Regions from separate parts of the Rhizobium sp. WYJ-E13 genome, predicted to be linked through region 3. Evidence: predicted binding sites of a transcription regulator. Region 3 holds the regulator's gene; each other region holds the start of a gene.
What was found. The regulator HrcA, encoded in region 3, represses chaperone genes, less so after heat shock. The targets are predictions, from matches to a motif close to GTTAGCACTCNCNNNNNGNGAGTGCTAAC.

Region 1 (10,106 bases), 400 kb from region 3:
CAGTGGGTCTTTTTCCAGATGGCCGGCATCGGCCCGATGTTCGGCCAGTTCGGCCATTTCTACAAATTCGCCGCTGACAAGGTCGCCAACAATTCCTATCCGGTGGAGCGCTATCGCGACGAATCCAAGCGCCTGCTCGGCGTGCTGGAAAGCCGCCTGCAGGGGCGCCAGTGGATCATGGGCGACGAGTACACCATCGCCGACATCACCACATTCCCGTGGCTCCGCGGCGCCGACATCTTCTATGGTGGCCGCGAGGTGCTGGAATATGCGAAATTCCCTGCCGTCATGGATTGGCTGCAGCGCTGCATCGCCCGACCGGCGAGCGAGAAGGGCCTCAACATTCCGGTGAAGCCCGCCTGACGGTCTTCGGATTGAAACAGAAAAGGCCGGTCGCGAGACCGGCCTTTTTTCTTGTGTCCATGCAGGCAGATTACTGCCGGCTGGCGATCTGGCTGGTACCTTCCAGCTTGAAGCGCGGGAAGATGAAAACGCCGACCATGCTGCCGCTGTATTTTTCCTCCAGCCCATTGGATTCGCCCATGCAAAAGAGCGGCTGACGGAAACCGTTCGGCATCATGATGGTCGTCGAGAAACAGAAGGATGAGGAAAGCGTCGCCGCCTGCTCGAAGAGCTGCAGGACGTGGTTGCGATCCCTGGTGTTATAGCAGCGCACCAGGCTCAACAGGCCGCATTCCTGCGCCGAGAGACCGTGCAGCATCGCGCTCCATTCTCCGAGCCTGATCACGCCTGTCGAAAAATCTCCGATCCAGCTTTCGGACACGGAAAACTGCGCCAACATTTCGTGATTATGATTGTTGTAGTCCAGCGAGCCAGGCATCAAGGGTGCGGCAGCATTGGCTTTGGCGATCTTAAACAAGGCGTTCCCCAATTCGGGTGCGGCTGCCCCGCCGCACACTCGGCAAACACAAAGAAACAGGATCACGTAGCGGCAGGCATCATGCCTGTGCTTGATCTCGCGGCAACAGTTGCTCGGCGGCACCTCAGATGGTCGCCGCACGAATGCCTTCCGCAAGATTTACTCTCGTATGTTCGCGGAGACCTTCGAAGCCCGAATGTTCACGCATTGGCCTTTGGCGTGCTCCGGTCTCGTCTGCAGCGAGTATTCTTCCGGACTGAACGTCAATTGCAGCGCGGATTTATAGGAGCTTTTGCGCAAACGGCAACGGCTTTTTCCGGGCGTTAGGCTGGCGTTATGACAAGGGTTTTCTGCAGATTTGTGGGTTTCTCACTAATTCTGTGGCTCGAACTCAGCTTTTCGGGCCGTGGAAACGGTTCCACTCGCCGCACAGCATACAATCTTCGTAGGTTATGAGCTTTGCATCCGAATTCTTCGCAATTGAAAAATGTGCCGCGGCGCAAGCTTCGCGAAAGCCTCGATCAAAAAATCACGCTTTCTGCAGCAGATTAAACGTTCAAGCGACTTATTAAACAAGGTGTTCTTCGAATCGCTTGAATAAAAGAAAGGGCGGCTCGAAGACCGCCCTTCCTGAACTGAACCGGATGGCCCAGATGGATGACCAGAGCCTTAAATCATGTCCATACCGCCTGTTCAGCGCGCTTGACGCGCTGAACCATCTTAGATGATGGGCGGTTTCATGAACGATGCTGTGAAAGGCCCTCGGCCTATCACATCATGTCCATACCGCCTGTTCAGCGCGCTTGACGCGCTGAACCATCTTGGATGATGGGCGGTTTTACGGACGACGCTGTGAAAGGCCTTCGGCCTATCACATCATGTCCATACCGCCCATGCCGCCCATGCCGCCCGGCATTGCCGGAGCGTCCTTCTTCGGCAGCTCGGCGATCATGGCTTCCGTGGTGATCAGCAGCGAAGCAACCGAAGCCGCGTTCTGCAGAGCCGTACGGACAACCTTGACCGGGTCGACGATGCCGAGCTGGATCAGGTCGCCATATTCGCCGGTCTGGGCGTTGTAGCCGTAGTTGTCTTCGTTCTTGTCGAGGATCTTGCCGACAACGATCGAAGCTTCGTCGCCTGCGTTTTCAGCGATCTGGCGAACCAGAGCCTGGAGAGCGCGGCGAACGATGTTGATACCAGCTTCCTGGTCGTCGTTTTCGCCCTTGGCCTTGATCTTTGTGGAAGAGCGCAGCAGAGCGACGCCGCCGCCCGGTACGATACCTTCCTGAACAGCAGCGCGCGTCGCGTTAAGGGCGTCGTCGATGCGGTCCTTCTTTTCCTTCACTTCGACTTCCGTCGAACCGCCGACGCGGATGACGGCAACACCGCCAGCGAGCTTGGCAAGACGTTCCTGCAGCTTTTCACGGTCGTAGTCGGAGGTGGTTTCTTCGATCTGGGCCTTGATCTGGGCAACACGGCCTTCGATGTCGGACTTGGCGCCAGCGCCGTCGACGATCGTGGTGTTTTCCTTGGAGATCGAAACCTTCTTGGTGCGGCCGAGCATGTCGAGGGTAACAGACTCGAGCTTGATGCCGAGGTCTTCGGAGATGACAGTGCCGCCCGTGAGGATAGCGATGTCTTCCAGCATGGCCTTGCGGCGGTCGCCGAAGCCCGGAGCCTTGACAGCAGCAATCTTCAGGCCGCCACGCAGCTTGTTGACGACGAGGGTCGCAAGAGCTTCGCCTTCGACGTCTTCAGCGATGATGAGGAGCGGCTTGCCGGTTTGAACGACAGCTTCGAGAACCGGGAGCATGGACTGCAGGTTCGAGAGCTTCTTTTCGTGCAGGAGGATGAAGGCGTCTTCGAGATCAGCAACCATCTTTTCCGGGTTGGTGACGAAGTAGGGGCTCAGGTAGCCGCGGTCGAACTGCATGCCTTCGACGACTTCGAGTTCGGTTTCAGCGGTCTTGGCTTCTTCGACGGTGATAACGCCTTCGTTGCCGACCTTCTGCATTGCTTCAGCAATGTCGAGACCGATCTGCTTTTCGCCGTTTGCGGAGATCGTGCCGACCTGGGCAACTTCTTCCGACGTGTTGATCTTCTTGGCCTTGGCCTGGAGATCCTTGACGACTTCAGCAACAGCGAGGTCGATACCGCGCTTCAGGTCCATCGGGTTCATACCGGCAGCAACTGCCTTTGCGCCTTCGCGAACGATGGCCTGTGCGAGAACCGTTGCAGTCGTGGTGCCGTCGCCGGCGACGTCGTTGGTCTTCGAAGCAACTTCGCGGACCATCTGGGCGCCCATGTTTTCGAACTTGTCTTCGAGTTCGATTTCCTTGGCGACCGAAACACCGTCCTTGGTGATGCGCGGAGCGCCGAAGGACTTGTCGATAACGACGTTGCGGCCCTTGGGACCGAGGGTGACCTTCACTGCGTCAGCGAGGACATCGACGCCACGCAGCATCTTTTCGCGCGCGCCGCGGCCGAATTTTACTTCTTTAGCTGCCATTTTGAGAACTCCTGAAAAGGGGTGTCAACGATATCGGGTAAAAGGCGAACGGCTGGATCAGCCGATGATGCCCATGATGTCGGCTTCCTTCATGATGAGAAGGTCTTCGCCGTTGATCTTGACTTCGGTGCCCGACCACTTGCCGAACAGAACGCGGTCGCCAGCCTTGACGTCGAGTGCTACGACCTTGCCGGATTCGTCACGGGCGCCGGAGCCGACAGCGACGATTTCGCCTTCCTGCGGCTTTTCCTTGGCGGTGTCCGGGATGATGATGCCGCCCTTGGTCTTCTCTTCGGATTCAACGCGACGGACGACGACGCGATCGTGAAGCGGGCGGAAATTGGTGCTTGCCATTGTCTAATCCCTCGATCAAATGACATTCGCGGACCGGGGTGGCCCACAAGGTGGATGTTAGCACTCAACTCCTGTGAGTGCTAGCGCCGTGCATTTAGGGATGGCTCCTGAAGGAGTCAAGAAGAGCCTTCACGGATTTTTGTGCCGGAATTGTGAAGACAGGCGGGATTTGTCCGGCGTGGTTACCGAGCTTTGCTCACGTCCAGCTTTTGAGCCTCCGGCGTTCTTGGCCTGATATAGAAAATGCCTTGCCATTGAAGCCCGCCTTTGCAATGTCACCGGTGACTGTAAGCGAAGCAGGATAGTGGAATGGCAAAGCGGATTGCGAATTTCTCCGAGATCACCGATCGATATGACGCGGTGTTCTGCGATGTCTGGGGTGTCGTGCATAACGGCGTCGATCCGTTTCCGAAGGCTGGTGAGGCGCTGCAGGCGGCCCGCGCCGCAGGTCTGGCCGTCGTTCTCATCACCAATTCGCCGCGCGTTTCCTGGCAGGTCGTCGAGCAGTTGCGCCAGATCGGCGTGCCCGACGGCGCTTATGACCGCATCGTCACCTCGGGCGATGTCACGCGGGCATTGATCGCCGAAGGTCCACGCGAGGTCTTCCTGCTTGGTCCCGAGCGCGACAGCCCGATCCTCGAAGGCCTCGATATCGAGCGCGCTGCCGCCGGCGAAGCCACCTCGGTCGTCTGCACTGGCTTCTTCGATGACGAGACGCAGACGCCCGAGGACTACACGGACATGCTGTTGGAGTTCAAATCCCGCAACGTGCCGATGATCTGCGCCAATCCCGATCTAGTGGTCGAGCGCGGCCACCGCATCATTCCCTGCGCCGGCGCCATGGCCGCCTATTATGAGCAGCTCGGCGGCTCCACCCGCATCGCCGGCAAGCCGCATCGGCCGATCTATGAGGCAACCCTTGCCGCTGCCCGCGAGGTCCGCGGTGATTTCCCCATCGACCGTGTGCTGGCGATCGGCGACGGCATGCCGACGGATGTTCGTGGCGCCTTGAATTATGGGCTCGACCTTCTCTACATCAGCGGCGGCATCCACGCGAAGGAATATACGTTGAACGGCGAGACCGACGAGGCGATCCTCAACGCCTATCTCGAACGGGAAAAAGCCGCACCCAAGTGGTGGATGCCGCGCCTCGCATAAGAGAAAACAAATCGATGACCGTGTTCCACCGCAATGAAACCCGCGATCCGCTACCCGAGCATCTGAAAGGCGGCGTCATCGCCATCGGCAATTTCGACGGCGTTCATCGCGGCCATCAATCGGTGCTGAACCGGGCACTCGATATCGCACGGGAGCGCGGCATACCCGCCCTGGTGCTGACCTTCGAGCCGCATCCGCGCACCGTTTTCAAGCCGGATGCGCCGGTCTTCCGCCTGACGCCGGCGCCCTTCAAGGCACGCATCCTGGAGGAGCTGGGCTTCAACGCGGTCATCGAATATCCTTTCGACTACGAATTCTCGCAGCGCTCGGCGGATGATTTCATCCATTCCATCCTGAAGGACTGGCTCGGCGCCTCCGAAGTTGTGACCGGGTTCGACTTCCATTTCGGCCGCGGCCGGGAAGGTGGACCTGCCTTCCTGATGGATGCCGGCAACAAATATGGTTTCGGCGTCACTCTGATCGACGCATTCCGCGACGAGAACACGGATGTCGTCTCATCGAGCCATGTCCGTGCGCTGCTGAAGGAAGGCGATGTCTCCTCCGTCGCCGCCATGCTCGGCTATCACTATACGGTGCAGGCGAAGGTGATCGATGGCGAGAAGCTCGGCCGCCAGCTCGGCTTCCCGACCGCCAATATGCAGCTGCCGCCGGAGGCGGAACTCGCAGCCGGCATTTACGCCGTTCGTTTCCGCCTCGAAAACGGCAGGCTGTATGATGCGGTGGCAAGCTACGGCCGGCGCCCGACGGTGACGGAAAACGGCGTGCCGTTGCTCGAAACCTATCTCTTCGATTTCAGCGGCGATCTCTACGGCCAGACTTGTTCGGTCTCCTTCTTCGGCTATCTGCGCCCTGAACTGAAGTTCGATGGGCTCGATCCGCTCGTCGCGCAGATCAAGCGCGACGAGGAGGAGGCGAGGGCGCTTCTCGAAGGTGTGAGACCGCTCGGCGAGCTCGACCGGAAGCTCTGTTTCGACTGAGCAATTCCAGCAAAAGCGCTTGAGCGTTTTGCGTCCGGAATTGCGTAAAAACAAAGAAACGCTCAGGACAGATTGAGCGCAGGCTGCGCCTTCTGCCGCGGCAACGGCGGGAAGGCGAGCGCGATTGCCGCCGCACCGAGCCCGACCAGGGCGGAGCCGATGAAGAGCCAAGAATAATCGGCATAGGTATCGTAGATCCAGCCGCCGACCAGCGGGCCGAAGGCCATGCCGATGCTGGAGAGCATTGTCGCGGCCCCGAACACCGTGCCGATGATGCGCGGGCCGAAATATTCACGCGCCAGTACGGCATAGAGCGGCATCACCCCGCCATAGGCGCTGCCGAAGATGACGGCGAGCGCGTAGAATTCCCCAAGCTTGCTGATGGCGAGGTAGGTGGCAAGGGCTGCCGCCTGCACCAGCAGGCCTGCGATGATGACTGGCTTGACGCCGATCCGGTCCGCCAGCGTGCCGTAAAGCAGGCGCCCGCCGAGGCCGGCGAGACCCTCGACACTGTAGATGCTGACAGCAGCCATCGGTGCAACGCCGCAGAGTGTGGCGTAGCTCACCATATGGAAGATCGGCCCGGAATGAGCCGCACAGCAGGCGAAGAAGGTAAGCCCAAGCACGATGAACTGCGGCGAGCGGAACACCTTCCAGAGATCAGGGCCGCTGCCTTCGGCTGAAAGGGTGACGTCATGTGCATCGACAGGCGGCGACGGCCGGCGGCGCACGAGAAGGGCGGCCGGGATCATCAGGATGAGAGCGCCGATGCCGATGATCATCATCGCCGGGCGCCATTCATATGATGTGATGAGCCAGCGCGCGAAGGGCGAGATCGTCATCGGCGCAACGCCCATACCGGCCGAAACCAGGGAGACGGCAAGGCCGCGGTTCTCGTCGAACCACTCCGTCGTTGCGGCGATCATCGGTGCGAAAAAGGCGCTGGCCGAGAGACCGACGAGCACGCCATAGGTCAGCTGGAACTGCAGAAGCGTTTCCGCGCGGCTGGCAAGCATCAGCGCCAACCCAAGGATGACGGAGCCGATCAGCACGACCGGGCGCGGTCCGTATCGGTCGCTGGCAGCGCCCCAGAAGAAGCCGCCTATGCCCATGACGATGAAATTCAGCGTCATGGCGCTGGCGATGCCGGCATGCGACCAGCCGGTCGCGGTTGCGATCGGCTGCTGGAAAATGGCGAGAGAAAACATGGCGCCGAGGGCAACGCACGTCATCAGTGCGCCGGCCGCGACGATAACCCAACGATAGGAACTGCTCATATCCACATCACTCCTTGCGGGCGGGTTTGATCGGCATGATGAATTTCCCATGCCTGCGAGTCAAAGACGTTCGGGCGATCGGGAATTCGACAGGCGCTTTGGATTTTTGTATTAGGAGCAACAAAATCGCAGCCATGGCATGTTGCGGGCGTTTGCCGACTCGTCGCTGGCAGGCGCCCTTCGTGAAGCCGAGGGACTGAAATCCCTCTTCCTTTTCCGCTTAAAAGCGCCTATGAACCGGCGCGATGAGTAAATTCCGGCTGGCGCATTCGATACGAATTATCGGCCCGGTCTTCCGCGCGCGCTGAGCGGCCGGAAGGTCCGGGTTTTCGGCGCTTGGATTGAACGAGCGCTCTCCGTCACCACAGATTTCACGTCCGCGCGCCCTGTCCGGGCCGCCAGAAACGATTGTCACACATGACCGACACAGCCGAAAAGATCGATTACTCGAAGACCCTCTATCTGCCTGAGACGGATTTCCCGATGCGCGCCGGCCTGCCGCAGAAGGAGCCGGAGCTCGTTGCCCGCTGGCAGCAGATGGATCTCTACAAGAAGCTGCGTGCTTCCGCCGCCGGCCGCGAAAAATTCGTCCTTCACGATGGCCCTCCCTATGCCAACGGCAATATCCATATCGGCCACGCGCTGAACAAGATCCTCAAGGACGTCATCACCCGCTCCTTCCAGATGCGCGGCTATGACTCCAACTATGTTCCCGGCTGGGATTGCCACGGCCTGCCGATCGAATGGAAGATCGAGGAAGAGAACTACCGCGCCAAGGGCAAGGCCAAGCCTGACCTGACCGAGCCGTCGGCGATGATCGAATTCCGCCGCGAATGCCGTGCCTATGCCGAAAAATGGATCGCCATCCAGGGCGGCGAATTCCAGCGTCTCGGCATCGTCGGCGACTTCGAAAACCCGTATCTGACGATGAACTTCCACGCCGAAAGCCGCATCGCCGGCGAACTCCTGAAGATCGCCAGGAGCGGCCAGCTCTATCGCGGCTCCAAGCCGATCATGTGGTCGGTCGTCGAACGCACCGCGCTGGCGGAAGCCGAAGTCGAATATCACGACTATGAGAGCGACACGATCTGGGTGAAATTTCCGGTCGCAAAGGGCTCTGGTGGCCTCAAGGATGCCTTCGTCGTCATCTGGACCACCACGCCCTGGACGATCCCCGGTAACCGGGCGATCGCCTATTCGTCGCGCGTGGCATATGGCCTTTACGAAGTGACAGCCGCCGAGAACGATTTCGGCCCGCGCCCGGGCGAAAAGCTTGTGTTCGCCGACAAGCTCGCCGAAGAATCCTTCGCCAAGGCAAAACTGCAGTACAAGCGCCTCTCTGACGTCAGCGCTGCCGATCTCGCCAGCATCACCTGTGCCCATCCGCTCAAGGGTGTCGGCGGTGGCTATGAATTCACTGTGCCGCTGCTCGATGGCGACCACGTCACCGACGATGCCGGTACTGGCTTCGTGCACACTGCACCCAGCCATGGCCGCGAAGACTTTGATGCCTGGATGTCAGCTGCCCGCTCACTTGAGGCGCGGGGTATCGACACCAAGATCCCGTTCCCGGTTGACGATGGCGGCTTCTACACGGCTGACGCACCCGGCTTCGAAGGCGCGCGCGTGATCGACGACAACGGCAAGAAGGGCGATGCCAACGACCGCGTCATCAAGGCGCTGATCGAACGTAATGCGCTCTTTGCCCGTGGCCGCCTGAAGCATCAGTATCCGCATTCCTGGCGCTCCAAGAAGCCTGTCATCTTCCGCAACACGCCACAGTGGTTCGTCTATATGGACAAGACGCTGGCGGACGGCACGACGCTGCGCACCCGGGCGCTGAAGGCGATCGACGACACCCGCTTCGTGCCCGCCGCCGGCCAGAACCGCCTGCGCGCCATGATCGAACAGCGCCCGGACTGGGTTCTGTCCCGTCAGCGCGCCTGGGGCGTGCCGATCTGCGTCTTCGTCGACGAGCAGGGCCAGGTGCTGCAGGACGATGCCGTCAACCAGCGTATCCTTGATGCTTTCGATGCCGAAGGTGCCGATGCCTGGTTTGCCGAAGGCGCCAAGGAGCGTTTCCTCGGCAACGAGCATGACCCGGCCAAGTGGTCGCAGGTCATGGACATCCTCGATGTCTGGTTCGACTCGGGCTCCACGCACACTTTCACGCTGGAAGACCGCCCCGACCTGAAGTGGCCGGCCGATCTTTATCTTGAGGGTTCCGACCAGCATCGCGGCTGGTTCCATTCATCGCTGCTGGAATCGGCTGCGACGCGTGGCCGTGCGCCTTATAACGCCGTCCTCACCCATGGTTTCACCATGGACGAGAAGGGCGAGAAGATGTCGAAGTCGAAGGGCAACGTCACCTCGCCGCAGGAAGTGATGAAGGATGCCGGTGCCGATATTCTTCGCCTCTGGGTTATGACCTCGGACTACGCGGACGATCTGCGCGTCGGCAAGACGATCATCCAGACCAATGTCGATGCCTATCGCAAGCTGCGCAACACGATCCGCTGGATGCTCGGAACGCTTGCCCACGACAAGGGCGAGGTCATCACGCTCGCCGATTTGCCGGAGCTGGAGCAGCTGATGCTGCACCGCCTCTCCGAACTCGATCAGCTCGTGCGCGAAAACTACGACGCCTTCGACTTCAAGAAGATCGCCCGTGCGCTCATCGACTTCGCCAATGTCGAGCTCTCGGCCTTCTACTTCGACATCCGCAAGGATGCGCTCTACTGCGATGCGCCCTCCAGCCTTCGCCGCCGCTCGGCGCTCTATGTCATCCGTATGATCTTCGATTGCATGGTGACCTGGCTTGCACCGATGCTGCCCTTCACGACCGAAGAGGCTTGGCTCTCGCGTAACCCGTCGGCCGTCTCGGTACACCTGGAGCAGTTCGCCCCGGTTGCCGGGGAATGGCGCAACGA
Region 2 (10,106 bases), on a different replicon from region 3:
CGGTCTCCGCTTCGATCTCGCCGCGCAGTGCCGCGCCACAAGCCTTCAGTGCCACCGAGTGGGCGGTATCCCTGAGCGATGCAGGCCATTCGCAAAGGTATGTGTAGGCATCCATGACGCTGCGGACCTTAGCCGGAAAGCCGAGGCCGACAAGGATGCACACAGGTTGTTTGAACATGTCGGGTTTCATGACTCTCTCCTTCCCAACCCGGAATGTCGACGGGCGCCGTCACGACGGCGCCCTTTTTCTCCTCAGTTCTGATTAAGCCGCCTTCTGCGCTTCGATCTGCACCGCCGAAGCCCGTTGGGCCGGGTTGGCCTGGATGTCGATCTTTCGCGGCTTCAGCGCTTCAGGGACCTCTTGAACCAGATCGATGGAGAGGAGACCATTCCTTAGGTCAGCTCCGTTCACCCGGACATGATCAGCGAGCTCGAACCGGTGTTCGAACGGCCGGCCGGCGATGCCGCGATGCAGGTAGCCTTCCGACGCCGTCTCCTGCTTCTTGCCGGTGACAGTCAGAAGGTTGGACTGGAAGGTGATGTCGAGATCGGCCTGTTCGAAGCCCGCCACCGCAATCGAGATCCGGTAGCTGTCGTCACCGGTCTTGACGATGTCGTAGGGTGGCCAGTCGCTGATCGAACGGGCGCGCTGGGCGTTTTCGAGAAGATTGAAAACTCGGTCGAAGCCGACGCTCGAACGGTAGAGGGGTGCATAATCGTAAGATGTTGCCATAGCCATATCCTCCTTGAAGCAACATGGGTATGAGAGCGCCGAAAGCGGCGCTCTCAGCACGGCCAGCCCTGTCTTAAGCGGCTGGCGGCAATCGATTTGGTTTTCGGGGTTTTCGGATTCAAGAGCGCCCAGCAGAAAAAACTTCGACAGTCATGTGCAGTCATTTCTTGGAGATTATCGCTCACGCCCTCAATCGCTTGGTCATCCGCGGGTCACCTGGATCTGGTCCTCGCTGTCGGCAGGCAGGATACAGGGGTGAGGCAACGCCTGAATGCCACGCTGGTCGGGTTTTCCAAAGCGCAATCGCCATCGTGCGACGATCAGGCGAGGAAAGGAGGGCGCCGTGATCGTCAGTGCACTGCCTTGCTCACCATCCGATAGGGATGAACGGCATTGAACTGCGAGATCATGGCCGCGGCCTGCAGCAATACGCGCTCGGCGTTTTGGACATCGTCGCGGGCCAGTTCATCGGCATTGACGCGGATTGCCTGAGCCATGTTCGCCGAGAGTGCGGCAAAGTGCCGGTTGCCTTCGACATAGGCCTCGTGTGCGGTCCCCTCCAGAACGCGCGCGACATCGACAAAGACTTCTTCCCGCTCCTCGATGCTGAGGTCTTTAATGATTTTGATCTTCTCTTCCATTTCGGTCTCACTCTGAACAGACGTGCGCTGCTGACCGAGCTCATCAAGCCTCGGCCGCGAAAGACCTAGGAACAGAAAATTTCTGTTTCAAGACCTCAGTGAAGCTTGAATTCACCTTCGACACGACGCCATTCATTGGGTCCGATCAGACGCTGATGGGTATACCTGACGGAATGGAGCGGCCCTTCGAGGGTGGTTTGCCAGAAATCGAGGAACCTGTGCATTTCAGGGAAATCGGGAGCCAGATCGTAGTCCTGCCAGACATAGGTTTGCAGCACGGATTCAAAATCAGGAATGCGGTAGAGGATGTGCGCGGTTGTCAGCCCGTAGCCGTTGAGCTGACGTTCCAGATCCGATGAGAATTGCATGCTTCATCTCCGTTTCAAGACACTGTGAAAGTGGCGCAAAATTTTGTGGCCATCAACGGGATTTTTAACGTCGCACGCCAGTTTGTTGTTCCTTTCCAGTGCGTTAGCAGCACAGGAATATGAGTGCTGATTTTTTTGTGTCTCCCTCTTGAAATCGAAAAATCGCAAAACCAGATCATTTCGCGCAAAAGGCTCGATCGAGATTTTGCACCCGCCCGGACTGGTCATCCGGTCCGGCCAGGGGATCAACGTCATCATTTTTGCTCAACGGAGGAAAACATGTCGTTCCGACCGCTTCATGATCGCATTCTCGTCCGCCGGGTCGAATCCGAAGAAAAGACCAAGGGGGGCATCATCATTCCCGACACCGCCAAGGAAAAGCCGCAGGAAGGCGAGGTTATCGCCGTCGGTCCTGGCGCCCGCAACGAGGCCGGTCAGATCCAGGCGCTCGACGTCAAGGCGGGCGATCGCATCCTGTTCGGCAAATGGTCCGGCACCGAGATCAAGATCAATGGCGAGGACCTGCTGATCATGAAGGAAAGCGATGTCATGGGTATCATCGAAGCCCAGGCCGAGCAGAAAAAGGCCGCCTGAGGCGATAACCCCGTCAATCCAACCCATCAGTCAGATAGCTGCCTATTGAGGAGTTAAGGAAATGGCTGCGAAAGAAGTCAAGTTTCACACCGATGCCCGTGAACGCATGCTGCGTGGGGTCGACGTGCTCGCCAACGCGGTGAAGGTGACGCTCGGCCCGAAGGGCCGCAATGTCGTCATCGACAAGTCCTTCGGCGCCCCGCGTATTACCAAGGACGGTGTTTCGGTCGCCAAGGAAATCGAACTGGAAGACAAGTTCGAAAACATGGGCGCCCAGATGCTGCGCGAAGTCGCCTCCAAAACCAACGATCTTGCCGGTGACGGCACCACGACTGCCACGGTGCTTGCTCAGGCGATCGTCAAGGAGGGTGCCAAGGCCGTCGCCTCCGGCATGAACCCAATGGACCTGAAGCGCGGCATCGATATCGCCGTCGACGCCGTCGTCAAGGAACTGAAGACCAACGCCCGCAAGATCACCAGCAATTCCGAAATCGCGCAGGTCGGCACCATCTCCGCCAATGGCGATGCCGAGATCGGCCGCTATCTCGCCGAAGCGATGGAGAAGGTCGGCAACGAAGGCGTGATCACGGTTGAAGAAGCCAAGACCGCCGAGACCGAACTCGAGGTCGTCGAAGGCATGCAGTTCGATCGCGGCTACCTGTCGCCTTACTTCGTGACCAATGCCGACAAGATGCGCGTGGAGTTCGAGGATCCCTATATCCTCATTCACGAGAAGAAACTCTCGAACCTGCAGTCCATGCTTCCGGTTCTCGAGGCCGTCGTCCAGTCCGGCAAGCCGTTGGTCATCATCGCTGAAGACGTTGAAGGCGAAGCTCTTGCGACCCTCGTCGTCAACAAGCTGCGCGGCGGCCTGAAGATTGCGGCCGTCAAGGCTCCGGGCTTCGGCGATCGCCGCAAGGCGATGCTGGAGGACATCGCCATCCTGACAGGCGGCACCGTGATCTCCGAAGACCTCGGCATCAAGCTCGAGAACGTCACCCTCAACATGCTCGGCCGGGCCAAGAAGGTGGCGATCGAGAAGGAGAACACCACCATTATCGATGGCGTCGGCTCCAAAGCGGAAATCGATGGCCGCGTCGCCCAGATCAAGGCCCAGATCGAGGAGACGACCTCCGACTACGACCGCGAGAAGCTGCAGGAGCGCCTGGCAAAGCTCGCTGGCGGCGTTGCCGTTATCCGTGTCGGCGGATCGACCGAAGTCGAAGTGAAGGAGAAGAAGGACCGCGTCGACGATGCACTGCATGCAACCCGTGCGGCCGTCGAGGAGGGCATCCTGCCGGGCGGTGGCGTTGCGCTGTTGCGGGCCGTCAAGGCCCTCGACAATCTCGATGCCGCCAACCAGGACCAGAAGGTCGGCATCGAGATCGTTCGCCGGGCGATCGAGGCTCCGGTCCGTCAGATCGCTGAGAACGCCGGCGCCGAAGGTTCGATCATCGTCGGCAAGCTGCGCGAGAAAACTGACTTCTCTTATGGCTGGAATGCGCAGACCAATGAATATGGCGATCTCTATGCCCAAGGCGTCATCGATCCGGCCAAGGTCGTGCGCACGGCGCTCCAGGATGCTGCTTCGGTTGCCGGCCTGCTGGTAACGACGGAAGCCATGATTGCCGAGAAGCCCAAGAAAGACGCCGCGCCGGCCCTGCCGGCTGGCGCCGGAATGGACTTCTAAGCTATCAAGCCAGGCTCGCCCCAACATCTGGGGCGAGCCACTTGTGGGGTATCTATGAGCTTGCCATCGAAAGAAGACGCACGCCTTTGCGCAGCCGTCATCAAGGAAATTGCGGCATCCAGGGGCGTTGCTCGCGACGCGTTCGCGATCGGGAAGCTGACCACCTCGGTTGCAAAACTGTATAGTAAGGGAATACGGGATCACGCGCAGTTGCTGTCGGCAGCGCTTGAATCTTTTGACGCGATCAGTTCCGCGGCGCAGCAGACCATCTCAAGCCACAGCGCTGCTTGTCCTGATCAGCGCCCAGAATGAAGCTGGGAGCCGCGGCCAATCCTTGCATGAAGCCGCGGCTACGATCAACATCGCCCAGTGCCGCCCCACCTTATTCCAACTCCTCCTCCAAAACCAACAGGTCAACCAGGGCCGCAGTCTTGTCCGTCGGCAGAGGGCGCCCCTCACCGATCAGGGCTTCGTCATTGTTGGCCCAGGCTAATGCCTCGGCGAGTTCGGCCTGCGTCGCACCGGAAGCGGAAGTAAAGCCACACAGCACGGGCGATCACTTCAGCGGAAAACGATGGCGGCGGTAGAGTGGGTCACGAAAATTGAGGGTCATGCGCCATTATCGCAGACCAAGGTCGACCGCCAGTTAATGTTACGATGCCGAAGAAGGACAAGGCGGCTGCGGCAGGCGGCATCAAATCTTCCGGTCACCGTTTCGAGGGCCGACATCGATCTTGCCGGCTCGGACTCAGCCATGGCACAAGGCGGTTTGCGAGGGCAGCCATGCATGCCATCGAGGAAGTCAGCCGAGCCAGTCTCGTGAAAATCGACACAAGTCTCAGGTCCAAAGGGCGCTGATGGCAAGGGTCAGGGAAAAGGCGACCAGCACGGCGCAGCCGCAATGCCGCACAAGAGGTGGCATTTGCGCATGGCGTCCGACCAGCAGACCGCCAAGGCCAAGCCAGATTGCCGACGTCACCGTCGCACAGCAGACGAACGCTGCGACCGCTACCGGCACACCCGTCTGGACAGAGGGTACAAGGGTAAGGCCGATGATAATGGCCTTGGGATTGAGCAGCGTGGTGACGAAGACCTGACCGACGCCGAGCGTGCTCTGGCCGCCCACCGGGACCGGCCCCCATAGTTTCAGGGCAAGATAAAGAACCCAGATCGCCGAAATCAGCTTGACCGTGGCCGCGATCACCGGCTGGCCTTCAAGCAGCGGCGCGGCGATGCTCGACACTGGAATGATGACTGCGAGATAGCCGAGTAGTACGGCGGTGACGAGCGAGAGGGATCGCCTGCCGGTCAGCGCCGTCGACGCCAATGCCAAAACCGCATTGGTCGGGCCTGGAAGGATCAGCAGCGAGAAGACGGCGATAAGGAAAGTCGGCAGGTCCATCAGATCCGATCCTTGCGATTGTCTGGCACCCTTCTCACAACTCCGGACGGACGGTTTTGATCTGTATCATGTCAAGTACCGCATCTGCCCGAACAGATCGCGGCAGACAGCGATGACCGTTGGGTACCGATCTGCCGCGATTGGCTTGCCCTTCTGCCTGTATGAACTCCGCTCAGATTGAGATTTGTCAAGGACGAGCAGGGTGAGGGGCGATAGCAACGACATGCGATCTGCGTCTGTCACGCAACCCTCGCATCACGATAGGGTGTGAAATCCATGTTCGAAAAGCTTCCCGTTCTGTCATGCTTCTGAGACATCTCGATCCAGCCACCGACGGGCGCGTTCTGCGCATCTATGACCGCATTGCAGAAACGGCATGGTTCAATCGCAACCGCGCCACAGAATGGGAGCTGTTGAAGCTCGTGCTTCCTCGTGTCGGGCGCGATCAGGACGAGGAATATCTCCACAAGCTATGCACCCGCGAAGCGTTCGAGCGTTTCTGCCGAAGCGCGTAGTGCGCCCGACGGATCAATTGGGTGGGGAACCGATGTCATGGTGCCGCCGATACCCTGCCACGTCCACAGCGGTTCTGATTGTGTATGACCGCGATGCCAGCGTCTTACGTCGGTTGCGGTGACCACCAGGGTCTCCGCGTGCGTCGGATCGCGTTTGGCATAGGCGAGCGCGATCTCGCAAAAACTATGCAGAAACTGGAAAAGCCGTGCCTCGTTCGCACGCGGGGGCGATGCCACACTCAACAGCGATCGCCTTGTGACGATCACGGTCCTCGTTTGGCCAGCCAGCTGAAGACCGATGCGACCGCATTTTTGCGCGTCGTCGAACCGCGCCGAGATGATCGAGTAATCCATTTTGTTCCCCTCTGGACGTTCCCCCGTGGCCTGCGCATCGATCATGATCAAGGCCGATCTGCATCGCCGTCCCTGTCGCTCTTGCCGACCCGCCCGCGATCGCTACCCTTCCTGGAGGCCAGGATCCCCTGCACGACATCGCCCATCAGCTTGAGAGCCTTGCCGCGTCCAGACAGGATACCGGCCTGTCGGTGTCGGATGCCTTGTCCGGCCGGCTCTTGGGGAGGTCGACGAGACGAGTCGGACGGCGTCGTCGGCGTCTTTTGATTTCGACGATGACCGGCTTTTGCGATATGCGCATCGGCATTCCTTTCCTTATGTTCGCCGTCACTTGCCGCGAACGACAGGAAGATTCTTATGGCCTGGGGCTTTCGTTCTCTTTGATGGAGGTCAAAGACGTCGAAATGCTACCCGCTATGCTCCGGTCCATCATGGACGAGAGAGGGGGAGCCCGCATGTTGCCGAGGTTCATCACGGCATTCCTGAAATCTTCCGGAGAGACAGGTGTCGTGCTGATGGAGCACAAGGGCGCACAGCGCGTGGTCATCATCGATCGCGACGCTCTGCAGGAGATCAGCAATCCACCGCGCGCCGATGAGACAAGGCTGCAGGAGCATGTGGGAACGATATGCGAAATCGCCGCCTCCAAGATACGTCTGCAGCCGCAGTCGTCATTTTCCCGGATACGGATATCGAAGGACGATGTCGAGGCGTGGAAGGCGTCGCACAATACGCTCCATTAGGACAAAAGCTGAGCAGCGGCAGCCATCCGGCCCCATGGCCGCATTCGACACGCCGTAGTGGCCGCAGGCCGGTTTTCTTGAGATGTGACCGTGCGGAGTGCGGCGACTGATGGCCTTCGCCTTCAGAAAGTCTAAGAAGACGCTGCGGATCAGTGACCGTCAGCTTCTGCCTGCCGCCCTCGACAATGCCCTCTCTTCGTCCTGCATGCCACCTTCATATTCGTGCCTTTCGGTTTTGCCGCCATCGCACGTCAAGCATCCGAACGGCTACCCGAAGTGAGCGTGTTGCATATATTCGCGGCAGTGATGACGCGGGCAACGCGCGGCCGTACCGGGCGAAAACTGAAATCGAGCCGGATGACCAATATTTCCTACGCCCTGCTTGGCAGCGTTGCACTCGTTCGGCCGCTTGCCGAACTCGTTCCTGCGCTGAACCCGAGATCCTTGCCGTGGCAGCGATCGGCTGGACGGCGGCTTTCGGATTGTTCGTGGTAGAACATGCGCCGCCACTCCTATGGTCGGGACGCAAGCCTCTGGCGATGAAGGGAGGGTGATTATGCTAAAAGCGCTCACGCTGGCAGATGGGAGGCGAGAGCGCCTTGGCAATTGTGACGACCCGCCCCGTGCCCACCGGCATTGAGAGCGTGATCGATCATCCTGTGCACATCAGAAAATGTCAGCCATCGCCAGATGGTCGCGTGCGTCTATAAAGCGCCCGCGCCAAGACTATGGCGCGAGCGACCGAACGACAGATGGCGGCCAGCACGCCGACAGTTTTGCTACGGAGCTGCGCGGAGCGTCAGTGGGCTGTCTGCGAATGCGCGCCGCCGCGCTGTGAGATGCCACCCAGCGCCTTGCCTGTTTCCTTGGCACTGCCTTTCATGGCGAGATCACCAAGCGAGATGATGCCGATGAGCCGCTTTTTTCGGTTCAACACCGGCAATCGCCGGACTCGAAGATCGCCCATGTTATGAAGAACGTCTTCCACGTCTTCGTCCTCGAAGCAGTATTTGACATCGGTACTCATCACGTCCCGTACCTTCGTCTTCGGGCCTCTTCCCTCTGCCACGCCGCGGATGGCGATGTCACGATCGGTGATCATGCCGACCAACCGGTCATTCTCACCCACCGGCAGAACCCCGGTGTCGAGACGTGCCTCGCGCTGCCCAGGCCGAGTAGCTTGGGCTAAAACCAATCAACGCGCACCGGTCGGAAACGTTCCGGACACGGGCCCAGTGGATGACCATCGTGCAAAGTTCGCTTCGCGACTATGGTGGAGCATCAAATCGGCCATTTGCCGGGGCAGGATCATGTCTGCGCAATCGCGGCCTGTGTGACTGGCGCGTCTGTCGCTATGGCTGCTTCCTTCTGCCGGGGGAGACTGATGACCGGACTAAGGCGCATCCTGTGTCAGAGCGGAGCAGACCGGCCAACTTTGACAGCGAGCAAACAGTCGCGCGATTGTTGGTTATGCCTGGCAGGGCCACCGCCCGGCTTGCTGTTTGTCCGCGTCACGCGGGTCATTGTTGATCCAGGACAAGGAAGGCTGCCCCTTCGTCGGCATATGCACATCATGACACTCTCATGAAGGAAGCCGAAATGTCCGATACTCTGGTCGCCAAATATGGCGAGGCCCGCCTGCCACGTTACACCAGCTATCCGACCGCACCCGCGTTTTCGCCGGTCGTCGGGCCGGAACAATATGCGCATGGTCTTTCCGACGTCGCAGCCGCCGGACCCGTCTCCGTCTACCTGCATGTTCCCTTCTGTCGTTCCATGTGCTGGTATTGCGGCTGTCACACGACGATCACGCGTCAGGATGCGCCTGTTCTCGAATATCTCGACATCTTGAGCCAGGAGATCGAACTCGTATCGCAAGCAGCCCGAAACGAGGTTCCGGTCAAGAACGTTCATTTCGGTGGCGGCACGCCGACGATCATGAAGCCGGACGAATTTTTAAGCCTGATGAACAAGCTCAAGAGTGCGTTCCAGTTTACGAGCGACTGCAGCGTTGCGGTGGAGATCGATCCGCGGACGCTGTCGGGCGCAATGATCGCCGCTCTTGGCGAGAACGGCGTCGATCGCGCAAGTCTCGGCGTCCAGAGCTTCGACCCGGTGGTCCAAAAAGCGATCAACCGGATGCAGAGCTTTGAGCAGACTCAGGCCGCCGTGACGGGGCTGCGAGGCTATGGTGTGACGAGCATCAATTTCGATCTCATCTACGGACTTCCATATCAGACCATCCAATCCTGTATCGAAACGGTGAGGACGGCGGTCGAGCTGCGGCCGGAGCGTTTCGCCGTTTTCGGATACGCTCATGTTCCGGCATTCAAGAAGCACCAGCGTCTGATCGACGAAGCTGCACTGCCCGATGCCACGCTACGCAACGAGCAGGCCGAGGCGATTGCCGAGGAGCTGGAGAGCGCCGGATATGTTCGTGTCGGCCTCGACCACTTCGCATTGCCCGACGATCAGCTCGCCATGGCCTCTTTTGCCGGAAACCTGCGGCGGAACTTCCAGGGCTACACGACGGACGAATGCGAAACCCTCATCGGCCTCGGCGCTTCGGCGATCGGCCGGCTGCCTGATGGCTACGTCCAGAACCATGTCGCGCTTGGCCGCTATGCCGAGCGGATAGTCTCGGGAATCCTCGCGACCGCCAAGGGCTATGGGCTGACCAACGAGGATAAGTTTCGTGCCAAAGTGATCGAGCGTCTGATGTGCGACTTCAAGGTCGACCTTGCAAAGCTCGGCGCAGAGGCAGGCTACGATATCGGCTTCCTGGTGGAGCGAAACGACCGGCTGGACAGCCTCGTATCGGATGGCGTGGTTACGCTGGAGAATGGCTGCGTCACCGTTTCGAAGGAACATCGTTTTATGGTCCGCGCCGTCGCAGCGGCCTTCGATGCCTATTTCGGCTCGTTCGGCCGGACGCACAGCAAAGCGGCATGACCTCCGGCTGACCGCTGACACAAGCCGCAGGGGACCAATGGTGATATTCCTGCCATTTACTGCTCGTCTCCCAATAGAACGAAAACCAGGCCGGAAACAATTCCGGCTGGTTTT
Region 3 (10,106 bases):
CGCGGTCGGCCTTGCGGCGATCGATGGAAGGCTCGTCAATCTGGGGAGGAGACGCGTCGCCTGACGCTTCAGCAGGCGAGGTCTGCGACGACGGAATCAAGGATGAGCATGCCTGCCGGCGTACAGCGCAGGCGGGAATTGCCGATCCGCTCGATGAAGCCGTGCTCCAGTAAAAACTCTTCGCGTTTCGGATCGGGATCGCGGCCAGAAAGCTGCTGCCAGCGGGCAAGGTCGACGCCTTCCTTCAGACGCAGCCCCATCAGCAGCAATTCATCGGCCTGCTCATCGAAACCGAGACGCTCTTGCTCGATGATACCGTGCCCGTCGCGTTCGACGAGCTCCAGCCAGGCTTCCGGCTTGCGTTCCGTAGCAGTCGCGATCTTTTCTGCGCCGCGCGTCAGGCGCCCATGCGCGCCGGGGCCGATGCCGGCATAGTCACCATAGCGCCAGTAGGTGAGGTTGTGGCGGCTCTCCGCGCCGGGCCGGGCGTGGTTGGACACTTCATAAGCCGGCATACCTTCGCGCTCGGTAATCTCTTGCGTGGCTTCGTAGAGCGCGGCCGACTGATCTCCGTCAGGTACGACCAGTTTTCCGGCCTTGTGCAGGCCATAGAACGGCGTGCCTTCCTCGATGGTGAGCTGATAGAGCGAGAGATGGTCGACAGCGTAGGAAATGGCTTCTTTGAGTTCCCGCTCCCATTCTTCCACCGTCTGGTTTGGGCGGGCATAGATCAGGTCGAAAGACATGCGCGGGAAGATGTCGCGCGCGAGCTTGATCGCCTTCAGCGCATCGGCGACATCATGCAGCCGACCGAGGAATCTAAGATCGCGATCGTTCAGCGCCTGCACGCCGAGCGAGACACGATTGACACCGGCGGCGCGATAGCCGCGGAAGCGTTCCGCTTCGACGCTGGAAGGATTGGCCTCCATCGTGATCTCGATACCGTCAGGAACGTGCCAGTGCCGCGAGATGCCATCAAGGATCGCGTCGACCGTTTCCGGCTTCATCAGCGACGGCGTGCCGCCGCCGAGAAAGATGCTGGTCACCGTCTTCGGCCCGCTCATCTGACGAGCCGTTGCGATCTCCTTCAGGAAGGCCGCGACGTAGCGTTCCTGATCGACCGGCTGATGCCGGACATGGCTGTTGAAATCGCAATAGGGACACTTCGCCGCGCAGAAAGGCCAATGCACATAGATCCCGAAACCGGGCTCACCGGTATCGGGCAGAAGTTTTGCATCGCGCATCAGTGCAGGCGACTCGATCATGTTCAAAGCTTGGCCTTATGCTTCCAGGCAGGTTTCGACAAAGAGCTTGAAGGCGCGAGCGCGGTGCGACAGGGCCTGCGGCTTGCCGATGCTCCATCCGTGCTTTTCTTCCGCGCTCATCTCGCCGAAGGTCACATCATAGCCTTCCGGCTGGAAAACCGGATCATAGCCGAAACCCTGTGTTCCGCGTGGCGGCCAGGCGACCGTGCCTTCCACTTCGCCGCGGAAAAGCTCGGTATGGCCATCCGGCCAGGCAAGGCAGAGCACGCTGACGAAACGGGCAGTGCGTTGCTCGGGCTTGGTGGCGCCGGCCTTTTCCAGTGCTCTCTCGACCTTCTCCATGGCCATGTTGAAATCGCGGCTGCCATTGCCGGTTTCCGCCCAATCGGCGGTATAGACGCCGGGATCACCGCCGAGCGCATCGACGACGAGGCCTGAATCATCAGACAGGGCCGGCATGCCGGAGGCTTGCGCCGAGGCGAGCGCCTTGATCGTCGCATTTTCCTCGAAGGTCGTCCCGGTTTCTTTGGGTTCGATGAAATTGAGCTCGGCAGCTGATTTGGCAGTAAAGCCCAGCGGCCCGATCAGATCCTGGATCTCACGGATCTTGCCCTGGTTATGGCTGGCAACGACAATGGTCTTGGTTTCGAGCTTGCGCATAAAATATCCTTATTCCATGCCCCAGATTTTCGCTTCCGCGCATTCCAGACTGTTGCCGCTGGGATCGCGGAAATAAATGGATCGGCCGCCCTGCGGCCAGTGAACCTCGGATTCGATAGCGGTGCCGGCAGCCTTCAGCTTCCTGGCCATCGCATCGAGATCATCTCCCGAAACCCTGAAGCAGGCATGGCCCTTTCCGGTCGTGCCGTGCGGCGGAACCTGCAGGCTGTCAGGTGCCGGCGGCTTCACCGTTTCCTCCGGGTTGAAGATCAGGAGCACGCCCGGCCCGCAGCGGAAGAATACATGGCGGTTGCCCGAACGCGTAATCTTCTCAAGGCCCAGAATATTCCCGTAAAAAGCTTCGGCCGCATCGAGATCGGTTGCATAAAGCGCTGTTTCGAGAATGCCTTTGATGGGTTGCGCCATTGCCCGCCCCTTGTCCGGCCTTGCCCCGGAAGCAGGGACAAGGAAATTCACTGGCTAGGCTTGAATGGAAGCCTCAGGCGATCGCCTGCTTTTGCAAGTCGACCAGTTCGGCAATGCCTGCCTTGGCAAGGCCCATCAGCGAAGAGAATTCCTCCTCGGTGAAAGGCGTGCCTTCTGCCGTACCCTGGATCTCGACGATGCCGCCGGCGCCCGTCATGACGAAATTGGCATCGGTCTCGGCTGAGGAATCTTCGAGATAGTCGAGGTCGATGACCGACTGGTTGGCGAAGATGCCACAGGAAATCGCCGCGACATGATCCTTCAGCACGCGGTCGGCCTTGATCATGTTGCGGGTTTCCATCCAGCGCAGGCAGTCGTAAAGCGCAATCCAGCCACCGGTGATCGAGGCCGTGCGCGTGCCGCCATCTGCCTGGATGACATCGCAGTCGAGCGTGATCTGGCGTTCGCCGAGCGCAGTCAGATCGACCACGGCGCGCAGCGAGCGGCCGATGAGGCGCTGGATTTCCTGCGTGCGGCCGCCCTGCTTGCCGGCAGCGGCTTCGCGCTTCATGCGTTCGCCGGTTGCGCGCGGCAGCATGCCGTATTCGGCCGTGACCCAGCCCTTTCCGGTGTTGCGCAGCCACGGCGGCGTCTTGTCTTCCAGGCTTGCGGTGCAGAGCACATGCGTATCGCCGAACTTCACCAGGCAGGATCCCTCGGCATGCTTGGAAAAATTGCGCTCGAAGGAGACCTTGCGCATCTGGTCGGTTTTTCTGCCTGAAGGCCGCATTCTCTTCTCCTGAAACATGATGCCGAAAAGCGGAAGCGCTGCCCGGCAATTCCATGCATGCATTGTATCGTCGCCCGCTTCTACGATTGGCCGCGCGCATTTGCAAATTCCCTTTTGCCACGGGGGGCAGATTGGCTATATTTCCCTGATATCATTCAGTGCGGGTGCGAAAAGTTCATGAGCTACAGGTCGACATCAATTTCAGATGCCGTGGCCGCGCTGGATGAACGATCCAAGGAAATCTTCCGGCGCATCGTCGAAGGCTATCTGGAGCATGGCGAGCCCCTGGGCTCCCGCAATCTCTCGCGTCTTCTGCCTATGTCACTGTCGCCCGCCTCCGTGCGCAACGTCATGAGCGACCTGGAGGAATTGGGGCTCATCTATTCGCCGCATGTCAGCGCCGGGCGCCTGCCCACGCAGGTGGGCTTACGTTTCTTTGTCGATGCCTTCATGCAGGTTGGCGATCTCTCGGCGGAGGAGCGGGCCAGTATCGACCGCCAGGTGCGGGCTGGAAATCGCGACAATCCTGTGGAATCGATGATGAACGAGGCAAGCCGCATGCTCTCGGGCATTTCGCGCGGCGCTGGCCTCGTCATTACCTCCAAGAGCGATTCGGTGCTGAAACATGTCGAGTTCATCCGCCTGGAGCCCACCAAGGCACTGGCGGTGCTTGTCGGCGATCACGATCAGGTGGAAAACCGCATCATCGAGTTGCCCGCGGGCGTCACCTCTTCGCAGCTCACCGAAGCCGCCAATTTCCTCAATGCGCACATGACCGGCCAGACGCTGCCGGAACTGCGCCTGCAATTGAGCCGGCTGAAAGATGAAGTTCGCCATGAGCTCGATGCGCTATCGCAGGATCTCGTGGAGCGCGGTATCGCCGTCTGGGCCGGCAGTTCGGACGAGTCCAAGCCGGCACAGCTGATCATTCGCGGCCGCGCAAACCTGCTGGAAGGTGTAGGCGGCACGGAAGATCTCGACCGGCTGCGCCTACTGTTCGACGATCTCGAGAAGAAGGATAGCTTGATCGAGCTCCTGAATCTCGCCGAAAGCGGACCCGGTGTGCGTATCTTCATCGGTTCGGAAAACAAGCTCTTCTCGCTTTCCGGCTCTTCATTGATCGTTGCGCCCTATCGCGATGATGATGACCGCATTGTTGGTGCAGTTGGTGTCATAGGCCCGACCCGACTCAATTATTCGCGTATCGTCCCGATGGTCGATTATACCGCCCAGCTCGTTTCACGCCTTTCACGCGGCTCTCTTTGAAATATTTCGCAGAACCGTTCGAATTTTCGCTTCTTCGTCACGTAGACTTGATTTTTTCCGGCCAAACATCGATATCGGGCGCATCTGAGAATATATGAACCGGAGACCGTCATGACTGATGAAACGACGCAAAACGGACCTGACGCAGCTACGGCGGAAGCCGCAGCCGACGATGCCGCAAACGTCGAGAATGAAGCCGTGAAGGAAGCAGATGCAGGCGAACCGGATGCGCTTGAGCTTCTGAAGGCCGAAAATACCGAACTGCGCGACCGCTATCTGCGGCTCGCTGCCGAAATGGACAATCTGCGCCGCCGCACCGAGCGCGAGGTCAAGGACGCCAAATCCTACTCCGTTGCAGGCTTCGCTCGCGATATGCTGGCCGTTTCGGACAATCTGCGCCGGGCGCTCGACGCCATTCCTGCCGAAGCAAAGGCCGCTGCCGATGCCGGCCTGACGACGCTGATTGAAGGTGTTGAGATGACCGAGCGTTCCATGCTCTCGGCACTCGAGCGCCACGGGGTTCGCAAACTGGAGCCGGTCGGCCAGAAGTTCGACCCGAACTTCCATCAGGCGATGTTCGAGGTGCCGAATACAGAAGTGCCGAACAATACGGTCGTGCAGGTGGTGCAGGCCGGTTTTTCCATCGGCGAGCGCGTGCTGCGCCCGGCCATGGTCGGCGTCGCCAAGGGCGGTCCGAAACTCGTGGAAGCTGAGGCCAACTCGGTGCTGGACGAGAAGGACGCCTAAGGCGACAGGAATACCTGAAAATGAAGAAAGGCCGCGTTAGCGGCCTTTCTTGTTCCTGTCTAATCTTGGCGGATCATATCCGCGCAAAACGCTCGACCAGCAGATCGAAAAAGCCGTCGGCATCGACGTAGCGCATGACCTTCGCATTGCGCTTGCGCTCGGTCACATGCCACCAGTCGACGACGGTCATCCCGACGGTCAGTTCGGATTTGACCTCGATCTCGACATTGCAGTCCCGGCCCTTGAAGAGTTCGGGTTTCAGCAGATAGGCCACCGTCGTCGGGTCGTGCAGCGGGCCGCCGTCCGAGCCGTATTTTTCTATGTCGAAGCGCTCGAAGAATTCCAGCATCTCCACCATCGCCTTGGCCGGCGCGGTGCCGATCGCGGCCATGCGCTTCACGCGATCCTTGCGGGTCAGAAGCTGGTGCGTCACGTCGAGCGGCATCATGACGATGGGCACGCCCGAGCGGAACACGATATCGGCGGCTTCCGGATCGACATAGATGTTGAATTCGGCGGCCGGCGTGATGTTTCCGCCTTCAAAGAAACCGCCGCCCATCATCACCAGTTCCCGGATACGCATGATGATATCGGGCGCCTTCTGGAAGGCCATGCCGATATTGGTCAGCGGTCCGAGCGTACAGAGCGTGACGGTGCCTTCCGGTTCGCGTCGCAGCGTTTCGATGATGAAGTCGACGGAAGGCTGCCCCTGCAGCGGCATCGTCGGTTCGGGAAGTGTCGGGCCATCGAGACCTGTCTTGCCATGCACGTGCTCGGCAGTGACCAGCTTGCGCGCGATCGGCCGGTCGGCGCCGGCAAAGACCTTGATGTCGGTCCGCTTGCAAAGCTCGCAGATGATGCGCGCGTTGCGGCTTGTCAGAGACAGTGGCACGTTGCCGGCGACGGTGGTGATGCCCAGCACATCGAGCTCTTCCGGGCTGCCGAAGGCCAGCATGATCGCGGCGGCATCATCCTGGCCGGGGTCGGTGTCGATAATGATCTTTCTCGGTTCTGCCATCCGAATCGTTCCATCCTGTGGTGCGCGTCGTTGTGGCATGCACCTTCTCATTGTCTTCACGCTCCCGTCGCAAATCAGCACATCGCGCCGGGGCGTGTTTTGATGCGGGGCGCTGCGTCCTTTGTCAAGGAAACGGTCTTATGAGACTTTGCCTTAAATTGTGAGAGGCCTGACCGGCGGCTATCACGCCTTGCAGCGGGCAACCATCGTTCCCATATGAGCGGGTACCCGGATGCTGCATGTGAGGTCCGGAGAGGTCGCTTGCATCAAGGACTTTGGAAGATGAGCCGCATCACCCCTTTCGCCAGCCCGCTGCTTCTGGGCTTCGATGCCATGGAAAAGACGCTTGAGCGGATTTCCAAGGCGAGCGACGGATATCCACCCTATAATATAGAGCGCATCGCCGCAGGTGACGACGCGCCCGAACGACTACGAATTACGCTTGCCGTCGCCGGTTTCAGTGAAGAAGAGCTCGATGTGTCCACTGAGGAAAACCAGCTTCTGATCCGTGGCCGTCAGCTCGATCAGGGCGAGCGCGATTACCTCTACCGCGGTATTGCGGCGAGACAGTTCCAGCGCACCTTCGTTCTCGCCGATGGCATGCAGGTTTTAGGCGCATGCCTCAAGAACGGTCTGCTCTCTGTCGATCTAATTCGACCGGAACCGGCGCGCATGGTCAAGAAAATTAACATTTCGGTTTCACAGTAGCACAACGGTTTGTTGAACCGTTGGTCCCTTCTCCCGGAGGAACAGGAATGTTGATGAAAGAAGCCACGTCGCGTCTGACCAAGTCGGAACTTGCCGGCATCGGCAATGGCGAGGTCGCCTATATTCGCAAAATACGCAATGAAGAGGTCGCCAAGTGCTTCCCCGAGGCGCCGGATATCGATCCGAGCGTTGATCTTTGGGCATTGTTCGGCGCCGATGGTACCCCGATCCTGCTGACGGACAACCGCTCGAGCACCTTCTTCAAGGCTGCCGAAGACGAGCTGAAGACAGTCAGCCTGCATTGATCACGACCGGTCTGCCGCAGGGCTGGCCGTCAGAATGCATGTGTGAAGAATGATAATGGGCGATGCGAGGCGCCCGACGGCTCTGTGATAGACAAGGCCGTCGAGGATGTCGTGATGGCCGATTTGCCCTGAAAGCTCCCATTTAAGCAGGTCAGACACGCTTGAAGGTGAGATAGGCCGAGGAGCGGCCTTCACGGCGGGCCTTGGCTTCATAGCGGGTGCTCGGCCAGCCTTCATAGGGCGTCAGCCAGTCGGCGGCATTCTGGGCCATCCATTCGAAGCCGCCATGGTCGCGGCATTTCAACAGAGTCCAGTTCACATAGGTGTCGATATCGGAGGCGAAGCAGAAGTGCCCGCCCGGCTTCAGCACGCGGTGAAAACGGTCGAGATTGGTCTTCGAGACGAAGCGCCGCTTCCAGTGCTTCCGCTTCGGCCAGGGATCTGGATAGAGCAGGTCGATCTGGTCGAGGCAGCTATCGGGAAGCCAGTCGAGAAGTTGCGTCGCATCGTCGTTGTAGACACGCACGTTGCGCGCACCGGTTTCATCGACGCGCGCCAGCAGTTTCTGCATGGAATTGATGAAGGGCTCGACGCCGATAAAGCCCGTCGAAGGCGTTTCCAGCGCGCGGTGGATGAGATGCTCCCCGCCGCCAAAGCCGATCTCCAGCCGCATCTTTTCGACCTCGACGGGATATAGCTTCTTCAGCGGCTCCGGGGGAGCCGCTGAGAGATCGACAATGAATGCCGGGAGCAGGGTAGCGAGCCTTTCGGCCTGCTGTTCACGCAGAGCCTTGCCCTTGCGGCGACCAAAGAAGGCTTCGGTCGCCCGGCCCCGGCGCTCCATGTCCGTCATGCAGCAGCCTTAGTCCTGACGGCATCCTTGAGCGCCTTCACGAGGTCCGTGCGCTCCCAGGAGAACGAGCCGTCTCGGCCGGCCTTGCGGCCGAAATGGCCGTAAGCCGAGGTCTTGGCATAGATCGGCTTGTTGAGGTCAAGGTGACGGCGGATGCCCGACGGCGACAGGTCCATGTTCTGACGGATGGCGGCTTCGACCTGATCCTCGGAAACACCCTTGCCGGTGCCGTGCAGGTCGACATAGATCGACAGCGGCTGCGCGACGCCGATGGCGTAGGAGAGCTGGATCGTGCAACGGTCGGAAAGGCCGGCAGCGACGACGTTCTTGGCGAGGTAACGGGCAGCATAGGCGGCAGAACGATCGACCTTCGTCGTGTCCTTGCCGGAGAATGCGCCGCCGCCATGCGGAGCAGCACCGCCGTAGGTGTCGACGATGATCTTGCGGCCCGTGAGGCCGGCATCACCATCCGGGCCGCCGATGACGAACTTGCCGGTGGGATTGATGTACCACTTGCAATCGTCGGCAATCTTCAGGTCGCCGAGGGCTTCGCGGATATAGGGCTCGACGACGCTGCGAACCTTCTTCGAATCCCAGCTTTCATCGAGATGCTGGGTGGAAAGAACGATCGAGGTGGCTTCCGCCGGCTTGCCATCGACATAGCGTACGGTCACCTGGCTCTTGGCGTCGGGGCCGAGCTTTGCGACTTCGCCTTCGCCCTTCTTGCGGGCAGTGGCGAGCAGCTGCAGGATCTTGTGGGAATAGTAGATCGGCGCCGGCATGAGGTCAGGGGTTTCCTTGCAGGCGTAGCCGAACATGATGCCCTGGTCGCCGGCACCTTCGTCGCCCTGCTGGTCGGCTGCGCTGTCCACGCCCTGGGCGATGTCGGCCGACTGCGAGTGCAAGAGCACGTCGATCTTGGCCTTCTTCCAGTGGAAGCCGTCCTGCTCGTAGCCGATGTCCTTGATGGCGCGGCGGGCCGCAGCCTTGAACTTCGACGGGTTGATGACGTCGTTGCCGTCCTTGTCCTTCTTCATCAGGCTCGGCGGCAGGCGAACTTCGCCGGCGATGACGACGCGGTTGGTCGTTGCGAGAGTTTCGCAGGCAATGCGCACGCCCCACGGATTGACGCCCGTCTTTGCCGCTTCGCGGTAGACCAGATCGACGATCTCGTCGGAGATGCGGTCACACACCTTGTCCGGGTGACCTTCGGCAACAGATTCGCTGGTAAAGAGATAGTTCGCGCGCATTCCGGGATTCCCCTCAAAGAATAAAAGCAGCCTAGTAGGTACTCAGTTCGGGCCTGAATGACAAGCACAGAAGGACATAAATATATCTTTATATCTGCGGCGAAATGACAAATTTTGCCTTAAAAACGCAAAAAGGCGGCCTTTTGGGCCGCCTTCAGACCGCTGACAAACCCGTCGATTTTGTCGGCGGTTTTTTGTCGGAACGCCCGGTGAAGTGACGTTTTGCCGATGAGGTTGGTCTGATGAGAATTACGGCTGTCTGGCCTTATCCCCAGGCTGGCTTTGGGGTCTTGGTCAGCGCTATGGTGATCTTCTTGATGTTCTGGGCGGCAGCGGCCAGCAGGCATTGGCAGCGGACTCTGACGAGGCCTCGGAAGCGGGCGTAGCGGTGGCCGTGAAGTTGTTTGGCGTCGGCAAAGGAACGTTCGACGGTCTCTTTTCGCCGCTTATAGATTGCCTTGCCCCAGGGTGTCTTTCTGTTGGCATCTGTTCGTTCTCGGGCGTCTTGCCAGACATGGCGGGTGATGGTGCGCTCAGCCTTGGCATTGGACGTGCAGGAGGCAAGCAGCGGGCAGTTTCGGCAGATGGCAGGATCGGAGCGGTAGTGCTTGTAGCCGTTGCGGTCGGTGGTGGCATAGGTCAGCAACTGGCCCTCGGGGCAGCGATAGCCGTCCGTCTCGGGCTCGAACACGAACTTCGATTTGCGCATCATCCCGTCCTTGGGTGGGGTGGGATTGCGATAGCCGGTGACGCCGAGGATTTTTCTGTCCTCCAGTCCCTTGGCGATGCCTGATGTCGCATAGCCCGCATCGAGCCCG

Region 1: a site for HrcA is predicted at 3,800-3,828, ahead of groES (co-chaperone GroES). Genes of this name have one in related genera too.
Region 2: a site for HrcA is predicted at 1,845-1,873, ahead of groES (co-chaperone GroES). Genes of this name have one in related genera too.

What each region holds. Positions count from the first base shown of each region.
Region 1 is NZ_CP076853.1:408,598-418,703, forward strand. Features, by position in the region: gene KQ933_RS02015 (glutathione binding-like protein) at 1-363, shown strand, start outside; gene KQ933_RS02020 (hypothetical protein) at 434-880, opposite strand; gene groL (chaperonin GroEL) at 1,752-3,389, opposite strand; gene groES (co-chaperone GroES) at 3,447-3,743, opposite strand; gene KQ933_RS02035 (TIGR01459 family HAD-type hydrolase) at 4,053-4,901, shown strand; gene KQ933_RS02040 (bifunctional riboflavin kinase/FAD synthetase) at 4,916-5,899, shown strand; gene KQ933_RS02045 (MFS transporter) at 5,962-7,176, opposite strand; gene ileS (isoleucine--tRNA ligase) at 7,594-10,106, shown strand, end outside.
Region 2 is NZ_CP076854.1:1,629,923-1,640,028, reverse strand. Features, by position in the region: gene KQ933_RS28990 (DUF982 domain-containing protein) at 1-190, opposite strand, end outside; gene KQ933_RS28985 (Hsp20 family protein) at 263-733, opposite strand; gene KQ933_RS28980 (hypothetical protein) at 1,084-1,374, opposite strand; gene KQ933_RS28975 (usg protein) at 1,470-1,742, opposite strand; gene groES (co-chaperone GroES) at 2,022-2,336, shown strand; gene groL (chaperonin GroEL) at 2,398-4,026, shown strand; gene KQ933_RS28960 (hypothetical protein) at 4,081-4,338, shown strand; partial or broken gene KQ933_RS33610 (IS6 family transposase) at 4,551-4,639, opposite strand; gene KQ933_RS28955 (threonine transporter RhtB) at 4,865-5,428, opposite strand; gene KQ933_RS28950 (hypothetical protein) at 5,899-6,348, opposite strand; gene KQ933_RS33605 (hypothetical protein) at 6,591-7,040, shown strand; gene KQ933_RS28940 (NnrS family protein) at 7,263-7,535, shown strand; partial or broken gene KQ933_RS28935 (CBS domain-containing protein) at 7,840-8,193, opposite strand; gene hemN (oxygen-independent coproporphyrinogen III oxidase) at 8,640-9,992, shown strand.
Region 3 is NZ_CP076853.1:4,765-14,870, forward strand. Features, by position in the region: gene KQ933_RS00020 (DMT family transporter) at 1-64, shown strand, start outside; gene hemW (radical SAM family heme chaperone HemW) at 69-1,271, opposite strand; gene rdgB (RdgB/HAM1 family non-canonical purine NTP pyrophosphatase) at 1,281-1,925, opposite strand; gene KQ933_RS00035 (VOC family protein) at 1,935-2,351, opposite strand; gene rph (ribonuclease PH) at 2,425-3,141, opposite strand; gene hrcA (heat-inducible transcriptional repressor HrcA) at 3,319-4,407, shown strand; gene grpE (nucleotide exchange factor GrpE) at 4,519-5,154, shown strand; gene KQ933_RS00055 (nucleoside hydrolase) at 5,228-6,172, opposite strand; gene KQ933_RS00060 (Hsp20 family protein) at 6,455-6,880, shown strand; gene KQ933_RS00065 (DUF1150 family protein) at 6,928-7,185, shown strand; gene KQ933_RS00070 (tRNA (guanosine(46)-N(7))-methyltransferase TrmB) at 7,337-8,038, opposite strand; gene metK (methionine adenosyltransferase) at 8,035-9,288, opposite strand; gene KQ933_RS00080 (IS1182 family transposase) at 9,554-10,106, opposite strand, start outside.